4 regions of the Peribacillus sp. NPDC097284 genome follow, and region 2 is predicted to be linked to each of the others. Evidence: riboswitches for the same ligand, from Rfam matches in the RefSeq annotation. Region 2 holds a riboswitch; each other region holds the start of a gene.

Region 1 (4,216 bases), on a different contig from region 2:
CCCCTCTTCATCAGGCAATCCTGCATTTGGATAACAGCTAATCGCATTGTCGGATAGATCTGCTAGAGTACGGATATGGTCAATCATAAACTCTGGGCCTGTCGCACAGTTCAAACCGACAGCCAGAGGGTTCATATGCTCTACCGATAAATAAAATGCCTCTATGGACTGACCGGCTAACGTCGTTCCCATCGGCTCGATTGTTCCTGAAATCATTATCGGTACTTCCTTGCCAGTTTTAGCGATGGCCGATCTAATTCCAGAAAAGGCCGCCTTTACATTGAGCATATCTTGACAGGTTTCCACGAGTAATAAGTCTACCCCACCGTCTATAAGGCCAAGTGCCTGTTCCTCATATGAATCGGTCAATATATCGAAAGTCGTTCCACCTGTAACAGATAAAGTTTTTGTCGTTGGTCCCATGGAACCCGCTACATACCTGGGCCAATTATCACTTGAATATTTTTCACATGCTTTTACGGCAAGCTCTGCCGATACTTTATTAAGTTCATATGCAAGCGTGCTTAATTGATATTCTTCCAGCACTAAGCTTGTGGCACCAAAGGTATTAGTCTCTATAATATCGGCACCTGCCGCTAAATATTTTTCATGGATAGTTTGAATGATTTCAGGACGGGTTAACGATAAATACTCATTACACCCTTCGTATTGTTCTCCACCGAAATCCTCGGCCGTTAAATCTTCAGCTTGAATCATGGTGCCCATTGCTCCATCAAGAAGAAGAATCTTTGATTGTAATTGCACGTTAATTTCTCTTTTACTCATGTCCTGCCACCTCAGATGTTTGTTTACGATCATGATCCTTAATATATGTAGTAAGTTCCGCTGTCATTTCATAGCGTAAGAAAGGCGTTATTAAGTAAATTCCCTTGAACCTCTCTTGGGCTGCGTCTACCAATTCCCTTGCTATATTTATAGCTTCAATCCTTGATTTTACTGGATCAGCTCCCGCTGAGGCCATTGCTTTCCGTACACTGTCAGGTAATTTAATCCCCGGTATTTCATTATGGATGAATTCGGCATTCCTCGTACTGGTAAGGGGCATTATCCCCATGAAAATCGGTGTTTCCAAATGTTTTGTCGCCTGATAGACTTCTTCTATTTGTTCTACTGAATAAACTGGCTGTGTCAAAAACGAATGAGCACCGCAAGCGATTTTCTTTTCCATTCTCTGAACAGCCTTATCGAGATATTTCACATTTGGATTAAAAGCTGCGGAAATCTTGAAATTAGCCCGTTTCCCTAGACTTTGTCCGGAATAGGAGTAGCCCTCATTGAATTGCTTAACCAGACTTATCAAATCGAATGAAGATAAATCATAGACAGACGTTGCCCCCGGGAAATCACCAATCTTAGAAGGATCCCCAGTGATAACTAAAACTTCATCCAGCCCGACCGTATGCAATCCCATTAAATGGGATTGTAACCCAATAAGATTTCGGTCCCTGCACGTAATATGGACCATCGGATTCACCCCTAATTCAGCCTTTAATAAATTGGCTAAGGTCGAATTCGATATCCTTGGTGAAGCAAGTGAATTATCAGCTAAAGTAATGGAATCCACCCCAGCTTTTTTCAAGGCTTCAGCTCCTGCCATAAACGTTTCGATTCCTAACTTTTTCGGTGGATCAAGCTCAACTAGGATCGTTCTATCCGTTTTTGCCTTTTCATGAAGAGCTAATTCTTGTTTTTGGTTATTCACTTCAATAATTTCTATATGTCGAGCTTTCGTAATTTTTTCCTTGACTGGCGCTAAAGTGCCAATCATTTCGTTCACAGCTTGTATATGTAGTGGTGTCGTACCACAGCAACCCCCTATAATGGTTGCTCCTTGTTTTCGTAATTCGAGTGCACTTGAACCGAAATATTCTGGTTCCGCTTTATAGACCAGTCTCCCATCCACATAATCTGGAAGACTTGCATTAGGATAGATGGCAATCGACGCCTGCATAGGCAATTTCACTTCTTCCAGTGCCCTTATCATATGATGGGGGCCCAGACGGCAATTCACCCCAACGACATCTGCACCTAGGTACTCTAGCTTTTGAAAAGCTTCATTCAAATGAAATCCATTTTGAAGATTTCCAAGTTCATGCATCGATACATTTGCAATAATCGGCAGGTCCGTTTCCTTTTTAGCAATTTGAAGCACCGTTTCAAGCTCTTCAAAATCATAGAATGTTTCAAGAAGAATTCCATCGGGATCTTCCAGGAGCAAACTGTATAATTGTTCTCGAAAACCCCGTTTTATTTCTTCTATACTTAAATCCGATTTACGTATACTACGCTGGGCCCCAATTGTACCAAAAACATAAGCCTTCCCTTTCGCTACTTGTTTAGCAAGGCTGACTCCTTGGCGATTGATCCGACTGACTTCTTCCTCCAGCCCATACCGTTTCAATTTATTGAAATTGGCACCATATGTATTGGTTTGCAGAATATCTGCACCCGCTTCTAAATAGGCCCTATGTATAGACTCAATTTTATCAGGATTGGTGCAATTTATTTCCTCATAACATTGATCGATTCCATAGGAGTACAACAACGTACCCATCGCGCCGTCTCCAACTAGCATTCTTTCCTTCAATTCACTACGAAAATCCAATTAGTACACCCTCTCTTAAAAACACTATGGTTTTTGTCGGTTTCTATGAGTGTGAGAGTAAAGAAAAAAAACCTTCTCAAAGAAGAAGGCTTTTTTCGAAACATTCTCCTCATCTATCAAGCTCTGCTTGCTGGATTTAGCACCTTTGCCTAGGCTGGTTGCTGAGGTTTCATCGGGCCAGTCCCTTCACCTCTCTCGATAAGATTTATTAAGTTTAATTTTCTAAACATTTCAAAATTTATTTATATTTAATTTACATGAATCATCTGATAATTTCAAGAGTATATTTATCATTTTTTCATTTTCTTCAGACTTTTTAACGATACATCCTTTTAGAAAGCAAGGCTCCCCATTCTTCCGACAAGGATTCAATGGAAAGCAAGGACATTGCCCCCTCCTCCCCATCACGCTTATGAAGGATGACATCCGTTGCATAAAGTACCGTAACCTTATCTTGAAGCCGATCCAATAACACGATATCATCTTGTTGGCCAATTACCCCTTCTTGTATAACCCTAGCAAAATAGCCAGTTAGATTAGTGTCCATCACCAATTTCAAAAACTCTGGCTCTTTGTTAAAGTGGGAGATGGTCGAGCAAGGAATACGCCCCTGTGTAATCTGAATAACGGTCCCGCCAATGCGATAGATATCGCCTATAAACGTTTGACGTTCAGTCATTCCAGCAATCGTCAAATTCTCCCCAAATGCAGGGATGGAAAGCTGCTTATTGAATGTTCGATTCCATAAATCATAATGCTCAAAGGGATAAAAACATAGAGCACGGTCAGGCCCTCCATGGAACTTTCTGTTACCCACTCCATCCCTATCAATCCCTGATTTTGTTACGGTGATATAGTCGATGGCCTTCTTATCCATTGCCGTTTTGATCTTTACCCCCGAAAGCTCCTCCTCTTTTGGCATCCCAATTTGAAGAGACATGATTTTACGATTTTCCATTGGACATCTTCCATTTCTTTTAAATTTCCAGATTGCAATAAAGAAACATTCTTTATATTCAATCTATTCAATTATTTGATTATACCAAAAAAAAGCAATAACCTCTTTACTAGGTATAAAATATGATGTGAAAAGAGAATGATATAAAAATAATCCCTTTGTTTTAGTAATTTAGTTGCTATTTCCAAATTAATTATGATAGAATATGAACACAATATATAGTCGAAAAAGACAATCCGTCGCCTATATGTTGATTCACGATTAATTTCCTCATTGTCGCTCTTTAGGGGGCGAATTTTTTTGTCTCCTTTTAAAAAGGGTGGAAAACTGTAGATCCTTACTAATTATTTATACCTAACAAGTAACTACCAAATTGAACAGGCGACCTTCTTTTAATGAAAATTTATAGGTGCGATCATTACTTTCCTCACAGTACACCACTTTTTTGATAATTTTGGTGATTTTCTTATGCCTTCATTTTCCCCTTAGCTTCTATTTTTTCGCCCCTTATATTCCAGGTATCGTAACAGCCATGCCGATATCGTTAGCCAAGCAGCTCCGGCAACAAAACCTGCCACAACATCGCTCGGGTAATGCACCCCTAGATAAATGCGGCTCCATCCAATGACCAA
Region 2 (4,216 bases):
TAAGAGTAATCAGGCCATTCTTTTCTAAAAGTGATAAGGCACGTCCATGGTCTGCAACAGAGCTGCTTAAAATGATTGTTGCTCCTTCTGGAAGCTTATCAATGCTTTTATATTTTTGTGAATACAAAGCAATTGGTTCAATATGGATGCCGCCTGCATTAACAAAATCATATCCATTTTCCTTAATTTGAGATTCTAAATAAGGAATGTGCTGGAAGTAGTTCGCGTCCAGTTCTTTATTGTTCAAAGCCTTGTTTGGCAAGATATAGTCTTGGAATGTTTCCACTTCCAATTCAATGCCTTTTTCTTTAAGAAGAGGAATCGCTTTTTCAAGAATCTCTGCATGTGGTACATTCGATGCACCCACCACTAACTTCTTCGTATTATCGCCACTACCTGTATCTTTCTCTTTATCCGTTCCGCAAGCCGCCAATGCAATTGATAAAACTAGAACGAATGCAAACCCTAAAAACTTTTTCATCCTTTTCATCTCCCCTTATCTTTTATCCAATTTAGAAGTAATCACATCACCGATAATCTGTATGATGAAGACAATAATTAATATGACAATCGTCGCTACCAGGGTAACGTCGTTGTGATTCCGTTGATAACCGTCCAGATAGGCTAAGTTACCCAATCCACCAGCCCCGATGACACCTGCCATTGCCGTGTATCCAACCAATGCAATCGATGTTACCGTGATGCCTGATATAAGGGCCGGCATCGATTCTGGAAGGAGGACCTTATAAATGATGGTGCTGGTTTTGGCTCCCATTGATTTAGCCGCTTCAATCACGCCTTTATCAATCTCACGAAGGCCGATTTCGACCATCCGCGCATAAAACGGTGCTGCACCGATAATGAGTGCTGGTAATGCCGCATTCTCACCAATCATGCTACCGACAAGTAATTTGGTGAACGGAATTAATAATACAATCAAGATAAGGAATGGAATCGAACGGAAAATATTAACGAAAGCACTTAACACACCGTTAACGCCCCGATTCTCCCACATATTCCCCTTGCCTGTTAAAAACAGAAGCAACCCCAATAGTATCCCTATAAAAAAGGTCGCTACAACTGAAATACTTGTCATATACAGCGTTTCTTTCGTCGCTTCTATGATGTCTTCCCAATCTACATTCGGCAATAATTCTTCAAGCATGAGTAATCACCTCCACGCCTACCTGCTGTGCTTTTATGAATTCGATTGCGCGGAGCATTTCATCTTCACTGCCATCAAGGTGGATGAACAATGTTCCATATGAGCCGCTTCTCGTTTGTGATATCTTCCCCTGGACAATGTTCACATCCAACTCAAAATTACGTACCAATTTTGTGATCAACGGGCTTTCTGCATGATCCCCCACGAATGTCAGTTGAATCACTTTTCCTGCTGGATACCGTTCAAACAAATGCTCCATCGTTTCTTTTGTCTCTTCTGGTTCCGTCACCTGCTGAACAAAACGCTTAGTCATCTGTTCTTTAGGGTTTCTGAATACTTCCAGGACAGCTCCCTGTTCGACTACCCGTCCACTTTCCATCACAGCCACTCGATTGCAAATCTTCCGAATGACATGCATCTCATGTGTAATCAAGACAATGGTTAAACCAAGGCGTTGATTTATATCCACAAGCAATTCCAGGATGGAATCGGTTGTCTGGGGATCTAGAGCGGACGTGGCCTCATCACACAAAAGCACTTTCGGGTTATTTGCAAGAGCCCTCGCTATTCCCACCCTTTGCTTCTGTCCACCACTTAGCTGCGATGGATACGCTTTTTCTCTTCCTTCCAATCCAACTAACTTAATGAGTTCATTGACGCGCTTGATGCGTTCTTGCTTGGAGATGCCCGCAATTTCCAAAGGAAAGGATATATTTTCTTGAACGGTCCTTGACCATAAGAGATTAAAATGCTGAAAAATCATGCTAATCTCTTGACGGGCTTTACGAAGCTTAGACCCTTTAATTGTTGAAACTTCATTTCCCGCAACGTTCACGGAGCCCTCAGTAGGCCGTTCCAACCCATTCAGCATACGTATAAGCGTACTCTTGCCAGCCCCACTGTATCCGATGACTCCGAAAATCTCACCTTTATTTATTTCTAAATTCACACTATTCACGGCATGAATCGTTTCGCTATTTCCTTTTCCTGTTCGAAAAAGTTTACTGACGTTTGACAATGTAATCATGTATGCTCACCTCTTTATCCAATTAAGCCTATGAATTTAGTCGATTTATTTTTATGGCCTCCTGATGAATCTATCCTCTATGATTCAAAGAAAATAGAAAAAGCCCTTCTGCATGAGCAGAAAGGCAGGGAAAAGCAGGCCTTCCTCTCATCTCCCAAAGCCTCTACGCTTTGTGTGAATTGGCACCTTTCCAAGGAAAATCCTTGTCGGTTGCCGGGTTTCAACGGGCACATCCCTCCACCTCTCTTGATAAGAGCTATATATGGACTATTCTTTTTTGTCTTAACATTCACTTTACTATGTCTGAAATTTTAACACAGATAAAAAAGGAGTGCAATGTAAAATCCTAGGGTGTACCTGTTTCTCCATTAAACTCTTTGAGAATTCACTGACACGATATTCGTCGCTTTTTCAATCGCTTGCTCTAGATCTTCAAGTAAATCGTCTACATTTTCAATACCGATTGAAAGGCGAACCTGGTCGGCACTGACACCGGCCTTGACCAGTCCTGCATCATTCAATTGCTGGTGAGTTGTACTTGCTGGGTGGATGATTAGGCTTTTAGCATCCCCGACATTGGCGACATGCGACCATAACTCAACCGAATTGATGAGTGTGGAACCTGCTTCACGTCCCCCCTTAATTCCAAACGTCACCACAGATCCGGCTCCCTTAGGCAAGTATTTATCTGCAAGGGCTTTATCGGGATGATCATCGTTACCCGGATAAGAAACCCATGAGACTGCCGGATGGTTCTCCAAGTATTGAATGACTGTCCTCGTATTCAACAGGTGTTCCTTCATCCTGACATGGAGCGTTTCCAAGCCAAGCGTGAACTGGAATGCACTTTGAGCACTTAACGTCGGTCCCAAATCCCGAAGCAATTGCACACGCGCTTTCGTAATAAAGGCAGCAGGCCCTACCGCTTCGTAATAGACAAGTCCATCGTAACTAGGGTCAGGTTCCGTAAAGCCTGGATAATTAGGCGAATTCCAATCGAATTTACCACCGTCGATGATGACTCCCCCTAATGTCGTACCATTACCCAATAGCCACTTTGTAGCTGAATGGATGACAATATCCGCCCCAAAGTCTATTGGTCGGCACAGATACGGCGTTGCGAAAGTGTTATCGATGATAAGAGGTATCCCTGCTTCGTGGGCTATTTCCGCCACTGCTTCGATATCAAGAACCCTTAAGCTTGGGTTGCCGATTGTTTCGGCAAATATAGCCTTCGTTCGTGGAGTGATTGCCCGTTTGAAATTTTCCGGATCATCAGGTGAGACGAATTTCACTTTGATTCCGTATTTAGGGAGTGTATTTTCAAATAAATTATAGGTCCCGCCGTACAGTGTTGAAGCAGAAACGATTTCATCCCCCATACCAGCGATATTAAGGATGGAAAGGGATATAGCGGCCATGCCGCTTGCAACTGCCAATCCACCGATTCCCCCTTCTAACAGGGCCATTCTTTCTTCAAAGACACTGACAGTGGGATTGTGAAGCCTCGTATAGATATAGCCATTCTCTTTTAATCCAAACAGATTCGCTGCATGATCTGTATCTTTGAACAAATAAGCATTACTTTGATAAATGGGCACGGCGCGGGCACCCGTTTCGTCGACTTTTAAACCGCCATGCACACTCAACGTCTCAAAGCGGTAATTTTTTTCTGTCATTATATTCTCCCCTTCTTCCATTGTTTTAGTAGGGATTAAAGCGATATTGCCTCTTCTCTTGTTATATGCAAGGAACCTTATAATATGAAGAAGTCGGAACTTCCCGCCACCGTCCATAGAAATTTCCCTATTGAACGATGTCGCCTGGATAAGCGCGTTTTGTAAATGGCAGACATTCCATCCTCGTGTATGATGCGTCTATAACGTATGTACTTCATACAAAATATAGCACTTTAGTAGCAGGTAGTCAATTAGTTATTAGAATATTCAATCATTAATACGAATGCTATTTCCCCCCCATGACTTCAACAAAAAAACCAATCCATGTAGGATTGGCTTTTAGCT
Region 3 (4,216 bases), on a different contig from region 2:
TCGGGTTTACCGAAGCCTTGGAACTTGTCATCAATCACCTTTTCGAATTCGGCACTTTCTACAACTGATTTGATATCTTTTGCAAATTGGGCGTCTTTATCCTTAGTGTTTACAGCCACGACATTGCGATACGTATCTGGCATGTTTTCTAATGCAAGAGCATCTTGAAGGTCCATTTTGGCGGCAATCGCAAAATTACCAGGAACGGCCGATAGGTCAACACTGTCCGTTGCACGAGGTAATTGTGCCGATTCCAGTGGTTCGAATTGAATGTTCTTCGGATTCTTTGTTACATCTTTCTCAGATATTCTTAATGGGTCAACATCCGGATCCACTTCAATCAGGCCCTCATCCAATAAAACTTTAAGTGCACGGGAGAGGTTGACTGGGTCATTGGGAACGGCGATGGTCGCACCATTTTTAATATCGGCCAATGATTTGTATTCCGTGGAGTAAATGCCCATCGGTGCCGTTGGAACAATAATAAGGTCAGAGAGCTCTAAGTCATGTTCCTTTGAAAAATTATCCATATACACTTTATGCTGAAAGAGGTTGGCATCGATCGAACCATTACCAAGTGATTTATTCGGCTGGATATAATCACTGAATTCGACGATGTCCACTTTGTAGCCAAGGTCTTCAAGTCCGGGTTGTATGGCCTCTATGACCATGTCGGCATAAGGGCCAGTCGTTGCCCCAATTTTTAATTCTTTTTTGTCCTCCGTTTTAGTTGTCGCATCGTCATTTCCGCAAGCTGACAACCCAAGGGCTAATGCACATATAGATAATAATGAAGTGATTTTTTTCATGAAAAATTCCTCCTTGTTTAATGTAGTGTCATCGTTAACATTATGAATCTTATCGTTTGTTTACATAGTGAGAGGCCTTATCGCCTATCATTTGGATGATTTGGACAAGACAGATCAGAACGACCACCGTTGTGATCATGATCGTGTTGTCATAACGGTAATAGCCGAAACGAATCGCGAGGTCACCGATTCCTCCTCCGCCGATTGTTCCTGCCATAGCCGAGAAGCCGATGAGTGATATCGTCGTTAATGTCACGCCTTGGATGATTCCAGGCCTTGCTTCAGGAAGAAGCACATCCTTGATGATCATCCATGGGGAAGCGCCCACTGCAATGGCGGCTTCGATCACTCCCTTATCTATTTCCCTCAATGCAGATTCTACGATCCTAGCGAAAAAAGGAATGGCGGAGACTGATAGGGAAACGGAAGCCGCTAGCGGTCCAATTGTTGACCCGGTAAGGAATTCGGTTAAAGGAAGCAAAGCGACTAAAAGAATGATAAACGGAATCGAGCGGACTAGATTAACCACGAAACCGAGGGATCGATTCAACGTGATATTTTCAAAGAACAAATTCCTGGTCGTCGTAAACAGCAACACTCCTAGAGGCAGTCCAATCAGGAGGGCAACCGCAAGGGAAATTCCGACCATATAAATCGTTTCCAGAAAGGCTTTATTAAGGTCAGGCAAAATATTGATGATGGAATCAAGCAGTGACATGCTTTAACACCTCCACAGATTGGGTCCGGCTTCTTATGTATTCAAGGGCTACTTGCACTTCTTCAAGCTCACCAATCAATTCGATGATCAAGATTCCTAGAGGAAGATCCTGGATATATTCAATTTTCCCGTGCAGGATATTCCCTCTGACAGAATAGTTTTGTAGAGTATCCGAGAGAATCGATTCACCAGCGGTTTGCCCTTCAAATTGTATTTTGATAATCGTTCCTTTGTTTTCCCTAATAAGGTGGGGAGGAAGTTCAAAATCCAACACGCTACTGATGAACTGCTTAGTCAGTTCTTGTTTGGGTTGTGAAAATATTTCATAAACAGGGCCATCTTCAATAATTCGTCCATCTTGCATGACGGAGACACGATGGCACAGTTCCTTGACCACTTCCATTTCATGGGTGATCAACACGATGGTGATGCCCAGTTCTTTATTGATCTTTTTCAACAACTGTAAGATCGACTTCGTAGTGGTTGGATCAAGGGCTGATGTCGCTTCATCACATAATAGGACGGTAGGGTCATTCGCTAAGGCCCGTGCAATGCCTACCCGCTGTTTTTGTCCGCCACTGAGTTGAGCCGGATAAACATCTTTTTTATCCCGAAGGCCAACGATATCCAAAAGTTCCAGAACGCGGTTAGTAATGACCTCCTTTGGTTGATGGGCGGCTTTCAAGGCGAAGGAGATATTGTCAAAAACCGTTTTGGAACTGACTAGGGAAAAATGCTGAAATATCATGCCGATTTTCTGGCGTTGTTTGCGAAGCTCCTGGCTTGATAAGGTTGTTAAGTCGACGCCATCGATGATGATGCTACCATTGGTCGGACGCTCAAGAAGATTCAGACAGCGAATCAATGAACTCTTTCCCGCGCCGCTATACCCGACAATCCCATAAACCTCTCCCGTTTGAATGGTTAAAGATACATTATCCACTCCGATAACTCGGGTATTCTTCGAGATATATTCCTTTCGAACTGAACGAATTTCAATCATGATGCTATCCTCCTTATACATAAAAAAGCTACCTCTATCATTCAGAAAGAGGCAGCGAAATTATATCCCGTCTTATCTTTCAGAATGGTATTTCATTCTGCAGGAAGGGGCACCATTCCCGATGTGGGGCGGTTGCCGGACGTCATAGGGCCTGGTCCCTCAGTCACTCTTGATAAGTTAATTACTATTTTAGTATTTTATTATTTTTTTAATATAATCTATATTATTTGTTAAATACAGTAATGTCAATTATTTTTTGAATTTTATCAAGATTATGAATCAAACGATCTACTTGCCCAGATTATAGTGGCCATTTGCTAAGTTACACGGAACGTCCCGGATCTTACATGGCCTGTCTGCGTAAGAATATGGACTTTGATCACTCCCATCATTAGAAAAAATATTATACTTGTAAAAAGTATGGAGAGATAATACATTTATTGTAAGTAAATTAGAAAATAAAGGATGATGAGTTTTTCCAAAAAAATGATTGGGGTGGAAAGTCATGCTGGAAATGAAAACGATAAACGATGTGGTTTGCGTAAAAGGGACACCGGAAGGAAACAAATCAGGCATGAGCGTGAATGTGTTCTTAACCGATGGCATGTTAGTTGATACGGGGGCAAAAATCTTGTTGAAGGAACTTACTCCATTCTTTGAAACCGCTGATTACGATATGGTTGCGCTGACGCATTATCATGAGGACCATACGGGTGGGGCCGCATGGATACAGGAACATAGGAACGTTCCCATCTATATTCATCCGATGTCCCTCGATATTTGTGCAAAGGATGCAGAATATCCCGATTATCGTAGAGTTTTTTGGGGAGATAGGGATGCCTTCAAGGCAGAACCATTAGGAGGGATCGTCCATTCACGCACTCAAACATGGGAGCCAATCTTTACGCCAGGGCATTCGAGGGACCATATGGTTTACCTGAACCATAGTAATGGTATGCTGTTTTCGGGTGACCTGTTTGTAACGCCGAAAACGAAGCTCGTTTTAAGGGAAGAATCTATCCCGGTCATCATGGAATCCATCAAGAAACTGCTTCAGTATGATTTTAAAGAGGTCTTTTGCTGCCATGCCGGATATGTCCCGAACGGAAAGGAAATGTTTGGAAGAAAGCTCAGTTACTTGGAAAATCTGCGCGGTGAAATTCTGCGTTTGCATGATCAAGGATTGGAAGTCCATGAAATTCAGCAAAACGTGTTGCCTAATCGGTATCCGCTTATCGAGATATCCGGTCATGAATGGGATTCGGAGCATATCATTACATCGATACTGAAAGAGAGTAGGGTGTATTCAGAGGACAGGAAGAAATGATGAATAGGAGGAAAGAGGATAGATAGGGCCCAAGAACAAGGCAGGAGCCTCATTGTAATCCTAGTGAAAATTTGATACAGTTAAACTGAAAAATAGTATTTCGTCTAGAAATGGGTGCAGATAAGAAAGTGTAGCTTATCTGCTTAAAAGGGAAGTCGGTTAGAATCCGACGCTGTCCCGCAACTGTAAATGAGAGCGATTCGAAGGAATGCCACTGTCTTTTTTGCAAGAAAAGATGGGAAGGTTCGAAAAGCGATGATCATGAGCCAGGAGACCTGCCCGTTTTTAGCACAACGCCAGAAACCTACGAGGATAGGGGGTGTTAAGTGCGAAAAATTAGCAAGAACATGCTTTCTTAT
Region 4 (4,216 bases), on a different contig from region 2:
TGACCAAGATCGTTTTGAGAAAATGACGGTAGCCCTTTGGAAGAACTATAAATATACGGATTCTTACTTTGAATGGCTTAAGGTCATCAATAAATTGATCGATGAAATCGAATTGAACAACGGGGATGTTTGGGATGAGCTTTCCGTCTATTATCGCGATGCCTATGCAGGATTACTAGAAGGTACGCATTTAGTCAAAGAGTTAAGTCCTGTCGTACCAAGACTGTTGGAAAATTGGTTGAAAATCGCGGAAGGGGAGATTTCGTTATTTGCAGCGGCCTCTGTCCTTTCCTGGAATGAGATTTTCCCAGATACAGTGAGCGCACTTGTTGTTCAAGATGCAGAAAGTCTGTTAGCGAAATCCCCTAGATTGGGAGGCGGTCTCGAAGCAGGCGAAAAACTGATTCACTCCATCATTCAATGGGCAGAGAGCAATGATCTATCAGTCGGCAATAAGCTGAAATGGATGGTTGAGGGAATTAAGGATATGAGCAATTTCAATCTGCTTCTTGTTGGAAGTGCAGGAAATGGCAAGACATCCTTCATTCAATCGATAGCGGGTGAAAGCATTGCAGCGGAAGACCATTCATCTCTTGTGAGCGTTAAAGATGGCGATGACCTGGAAATCTATGAAATTACCGATACAGATCGTAAAATGGTCGAAGAGTTAACGGAGTTGGATGAAACGCGTCGTCAACGCGGAACGATTGTCGATGTGACACTCATCAGTGATTATTTGAGAAATAATCGCCTGCGTCTACTGGATACTCCAGGATTTAATGGAGAGAAAAGCGTAGACCCTGACTTCCAAAATTACTTACTGGAGAGCGATGGAGTGATGTTCGTTCTGGATGCACGGGCACCTTTCACGGGCAGTGAACGTGATTTGCTATTGGAAATGCAACAAATGGCCCCTAAACTTCCTATTCATTTCTTGCTGAATAAAATGGATACCATCTATAGTGATCAAGTGGCAGTCAGGATGGAAGATGAAACATGGGATAAGGTGAATGCTTATTTCCCGAACGCGAAGGTATTTGCTTTCTCCAAGCTTTATGACAGCAAACAGCAACTGCAGGATCTAGCCGTCTTCCTTCACGCAAACTATCAAGATAGCAATTGGAAGGAAATGAGGGCGGAGAAGCTCCTTGCCTTCACGCGTAAAACTTTATCCTATCTATTAGAAAAACGGGCAGCGAATGAACGGAAATGCGAGCATTCGATTTCTTGGAATGAACAGATGGAAGTGAAGTTGAATGGCGCTACGAATCAGTTGACTGATTTGGAAAAAGAAAAAACCGAAAACATTACAAGATCTTATCGCTTATTAAAAGAAGAAGTGAAAAAACAGCTTTCCACACGAATTCCTGAATTACTGCGTGATTGCTCTAAAACATTATCTGAGAATAGTGACTTTAGCCAAGTGCATATACAGTTGAATCAGGAAATGAACGATCGGATCCAGGCATTTATATCCGATAAAATCATGCCGCAGTATTTCCGCTCGCTTCAAGACTGGATTGCTACATCTGAGTTAGAATTCACGCAAAGCCAACAGTTCATGGATGAGATGAGCGCAGGCTTCAATGAGCTATACAAAGAAGAACGTATTGTACTGGCCGGGGACTTCCGGGTCTTGGATGACTGGCGCCGTGATGCGGACCGGATGACAAGCAGCATCCGGATAGAAAATGTAAACATATTACTAAGAAGGACCCCATCTCAGTTGATTCTTAAGGGAGCCGGGAAGCTATTTGGTGCCATTCCGCAAAATAAAGCGAATATGTACAATCGATATAAGAAGTTCTTGGAAAATGAAGACTTCCAGGATGTTGCCGATATGATCAGTGACCGATTCCTTACTCAGTTTGGATTGTTCGAAAAATCCTTGGAACGTGACATATCCCTGTTCTACCGCAATCCATTTGCCATCCTTGAAAAAAATATCGAACAGACGAAAGCCGAAATCAAAGAACAGCAGGCTACATTGGAACATATGAGACAAAATCCTGAAGTCTACCGTGATCCGATTACCCTGTTCGAAGTGAAACTGCGCCAATTCGAACGCCTTGAAAAAATCGAGAAAAGACGCCTGGCGAAACTGCAAGGAAAATAAAACATTTAAAATATTCTAAAAACTATTGACTTAATGACTATATCCCTATAAAGTGGTACTTACCATAACGAAACGTAACACATTATATTCTCTTATCAAGAGTGGCGGAGGGACTGGCCCTACGATGCCCAGCAACCGTTCCAATTAGGAATTGGTGCTAAATCCTGCAAAACAGAAATGTTTTGACAGATAAGAGAGGGATAAGTCTGCAAACCAGCTGATTAAACCTCTCTATTTTAGAGAGGTTTTTATTTTGTGTTTATGCCGAGCTAACAGATAAGAATAATGTAAAAAATAGGGGGAATTAAAATGGGAAAATCAATTTTAAAAGGAGCTTTCGTTTCCGTCATCGCTTCGGCGTTGCTTTTGACGGGGTGTTCTTCGGGACAAAGTACAGGGGAAGCGAAAAAAGAGGAAAAGGTATCTTTTGAAAATGTTCCAGAACGATTTGCGAAAGGCGAGGGAGCTAAAATTAAAGTCATTCGTAAAATTGGCGGCGATGATCACACGGCCCAATACTTAGCAGGGGCGCAAGAAGAAGGAGAAGCACTTGGCTTCCAAGTAGATACTTTTACGGCCAATGGCGATACGGCTAAATTCCATGATGCCATCGCTCAGGCTCTGGAGGAAGACTATGATGGCTATATCATTTCCCATGGTGATGATGCAGCGACAGTGAATGACGTACAAAAGTTGGTTGATGCAGGGAAAAGCGTAGTCACATTCGATTCCATCGGCGATTTAACGAAAATTGATGGGGTAACAGTAACCTCACAAGATGACGAAGCATTGGCAACTCTTGCTTTTGACAAATTGATTGAAGAGCAAAAAGGCGAAGCGAACATTGCATACCTTTGGGTAGATGGTTTCCCTCCTATGGTGAGAAGAAATGCCGTGTATCAAGAAAAGCTGAAAGAAAATCCTGGCATTCATGAAATTGAAAGATTCGGAGTGGCATCTTCAGATACTTCTGTCCAGACGCAAAACGCGGTATCGGCGATGTTAAACAAGTATCCAAAAGGTAAACTAGACGCAATTTTCGCAACATGGGATGCATTCGCTATCGGAGCAGCTCGTGCGATAAAAGAAGCGGGGCGCGATGAAGTGAAAATCTATGGTATTGACGTGTCCAATGCCGACCTTCAGGAGATTCAAACAAAAGGAAGCTCATGGTCGTATACCGCAGCGGTTGATCCGAAGTTGATTGGTGCAGTGAATATGAGACTGCTAGCGAAAAAACTAGCGGGGGAAGAAACGCCGCAAACCTATGATTTAGAAGCATCATTGATATCTCAAAAACAGCTTCAATCATCGAAGGACGCTGTCAATATGACCAATCTATCCGGCATTGTTCAAGGCTGGGGAGTATCAACGGAATTTGAAGAAGACTGGATGAAAGTATTGAAAGAACATTATAAGAAGTAACGATCAGAATCAGTAGACACTCTCTTTCAAGTTGAAGAGAGTGTCTGTTTAATGGGAGGGATTGGACATGGGCATTCAACTAGAAATGAAACAAATATCGATTGAGTTTCCAGGTGTAAAAGCGCTTAGTGAAGTTGATTTTTCAGTACAGTCGGGAACAGCACATGCATTGGTCGGCGCAAATGGAGCAGGGAAATCGACGCTAATGAAAGTCTTATCAGGAGCTCATGTCCATTATACCGGCGACATTTTTCTAAATGGCCAGGTACAGGATATCCGGTCGCCAAAGTCGGCACAGGAAGCTGGCATTCAAATTGTGTATCAGGAAGTGGATACGGCCCTCATTCCTTATTTAACGGTTGCGGAGAACGTGATGCTGAATGAATCCGTACAGAACATGGGGAGAAAACAAATCATCAAGTGGAAGGAATTACATAGAAAAGCGACGGAAATCTTGGAAGAAATGAACATCCATGTGTCTTCGAAAAAACTGGTAAGGGACCTTACGTTGGCCGAAAAGCAGATGGTCTTGATAGCTAGGGCCGTTTCAACCGCATGTAAATTCTTGATTCTCGATGAGCCGACTGCTCCGTTAAGCCATACGGAAACAACGGAACTATTCCGGATTGTGAATGAGCTGAAGCAACGTGGTGTAGGCATTATTTTCATTTCTCA

Evidence for each region. A riboswitch is a leader RNA that binds a small molecule or an ion and turns the genes downstream of it on or off. The one in region 2 is predicted to bind S-adenosylmethionine.
Region 1: it holds a riboswitch for S-adenosylmethionine, as region 2 does, so the genes downstream of both, ACIQXU_RS08735 (bifunctional homocysteine S-methyltransferase/methylenetetrahydrofolate reductase) here and ACIQXU_RS13455 (methionine ABC transporter ATP-binding protein) in region 2, are expected to answer to the same signal.
Region 3: it holds a riboswitch for S-adenosylmethionine, as region 2 does, so the genes downstream of both, ACIQXU_RS14115 (methionine ABC transporter ATP-binding protein) here and ACIQXU_RS13455 (methionine ABC transporter ATP-binding protein) in region 2, are expected to answer to the same signal.
Region 4: it holds a riboswitch for S-adenosylmethionine, as region 2 does, so the genes downstream of both, ACIQXU_RS11175 (sugar ABC transporter substrate-binding protein) here and ACIQXU_RS13455 (methionine ABC transporter ATP-binding protein) in region 2, are expected to answer to the same signal.

Annotation. Positions count from the first base shown of each region.
Region 1 is NZ_JBIWCZ010000003.1:138,434-142,649, reverse strand. It holds gene metH (methionine synthase) at 1-786, opposite strand, end outside; gene ACIQXU_RS08735 (bifunctional homocysteine S-methyltransferase/methylenetetrahydrofolate reductase) at 779-2,626, opposite strand; SAM riboswitch class I at 2,733-2,831, opposite strand; gene ACIQXU_RS08730 (MOSC domain-containing protein) at 2,943-3,584, opposite strand; gene ACIQXU_RS08725 (phosphatase PAP2 family protein) at 4,070-4,216, opposite strand, start outside.
Region 2 is NZ_JBIWCZ010000006.1:153,123-157,338, forward strand. It holds gene ACIQXU_RS13445 (MetQ/NlpA family ABC transporter substrate-binding protein) at 1-481, opposite strand, end outside; gene ACIQXU_RS13450 (methionine ABC transporter permease) at 497-1,165, opposite strand; gene ACIQXU_RS13455 (methionine ABC transporter ATP-binding protein) at 1,158-2,192, opposite strand; SAM riboswitch class I at 2,337-2,448, opposite strand; gene ACIQXU_RS13460 (O-acetylhomoserine aminocarboxypropyltransferase/cysteine synthase family protein) at 2,561-3,871, opposite strand; gene ACIQXU_RS13465 (thioredoxin family protein) at 4,211-4,216, opposite strand, start outside.
Region 3 is NZ_JBIWCZ010000007.1:66,538-70,753, reverse strand. It holds gene ACIQXU_RS14125 (MetQ/NlpA family ABC transporter substrate-binding protein) at 1-809, opposite strand, end outside; gene ACIQXU_RS14120 (methionine ABC transporter permease) at 859-1,527, opposite strand; gene ACIQXU_RS14115 (methionine ABC transporter ATP-binding protein) at 1,514-2,530, opposite strand; SAM riboswitch class I at 2,600-2,709, opposite strand; gene ACIQXU_RS14110 (MBL fold metallo-hydrolase) at 3,036-3,857, shown strand; cobalamin riboswitch at 3,953-4,154, shown strand.
Region 4 is NZ_JBIWCZ010000004.1:257,814-262,029, reverse strand. It holds gene ACIQXU_RS11180 (GTP-binding protein) at 1-2,116, shown strand, start outside; SAM riboswitch class I at 2,206-2,312, shown strand; gene ACIQXU_RS11175 (sugar ABC transporter substrate-binding protein) at 2,426-3,541, shown strand; gene ACIQXU_RS11170 (sugar ABC transporter ATP-binding protein) at 3,609-4,216, shown strand, end outside.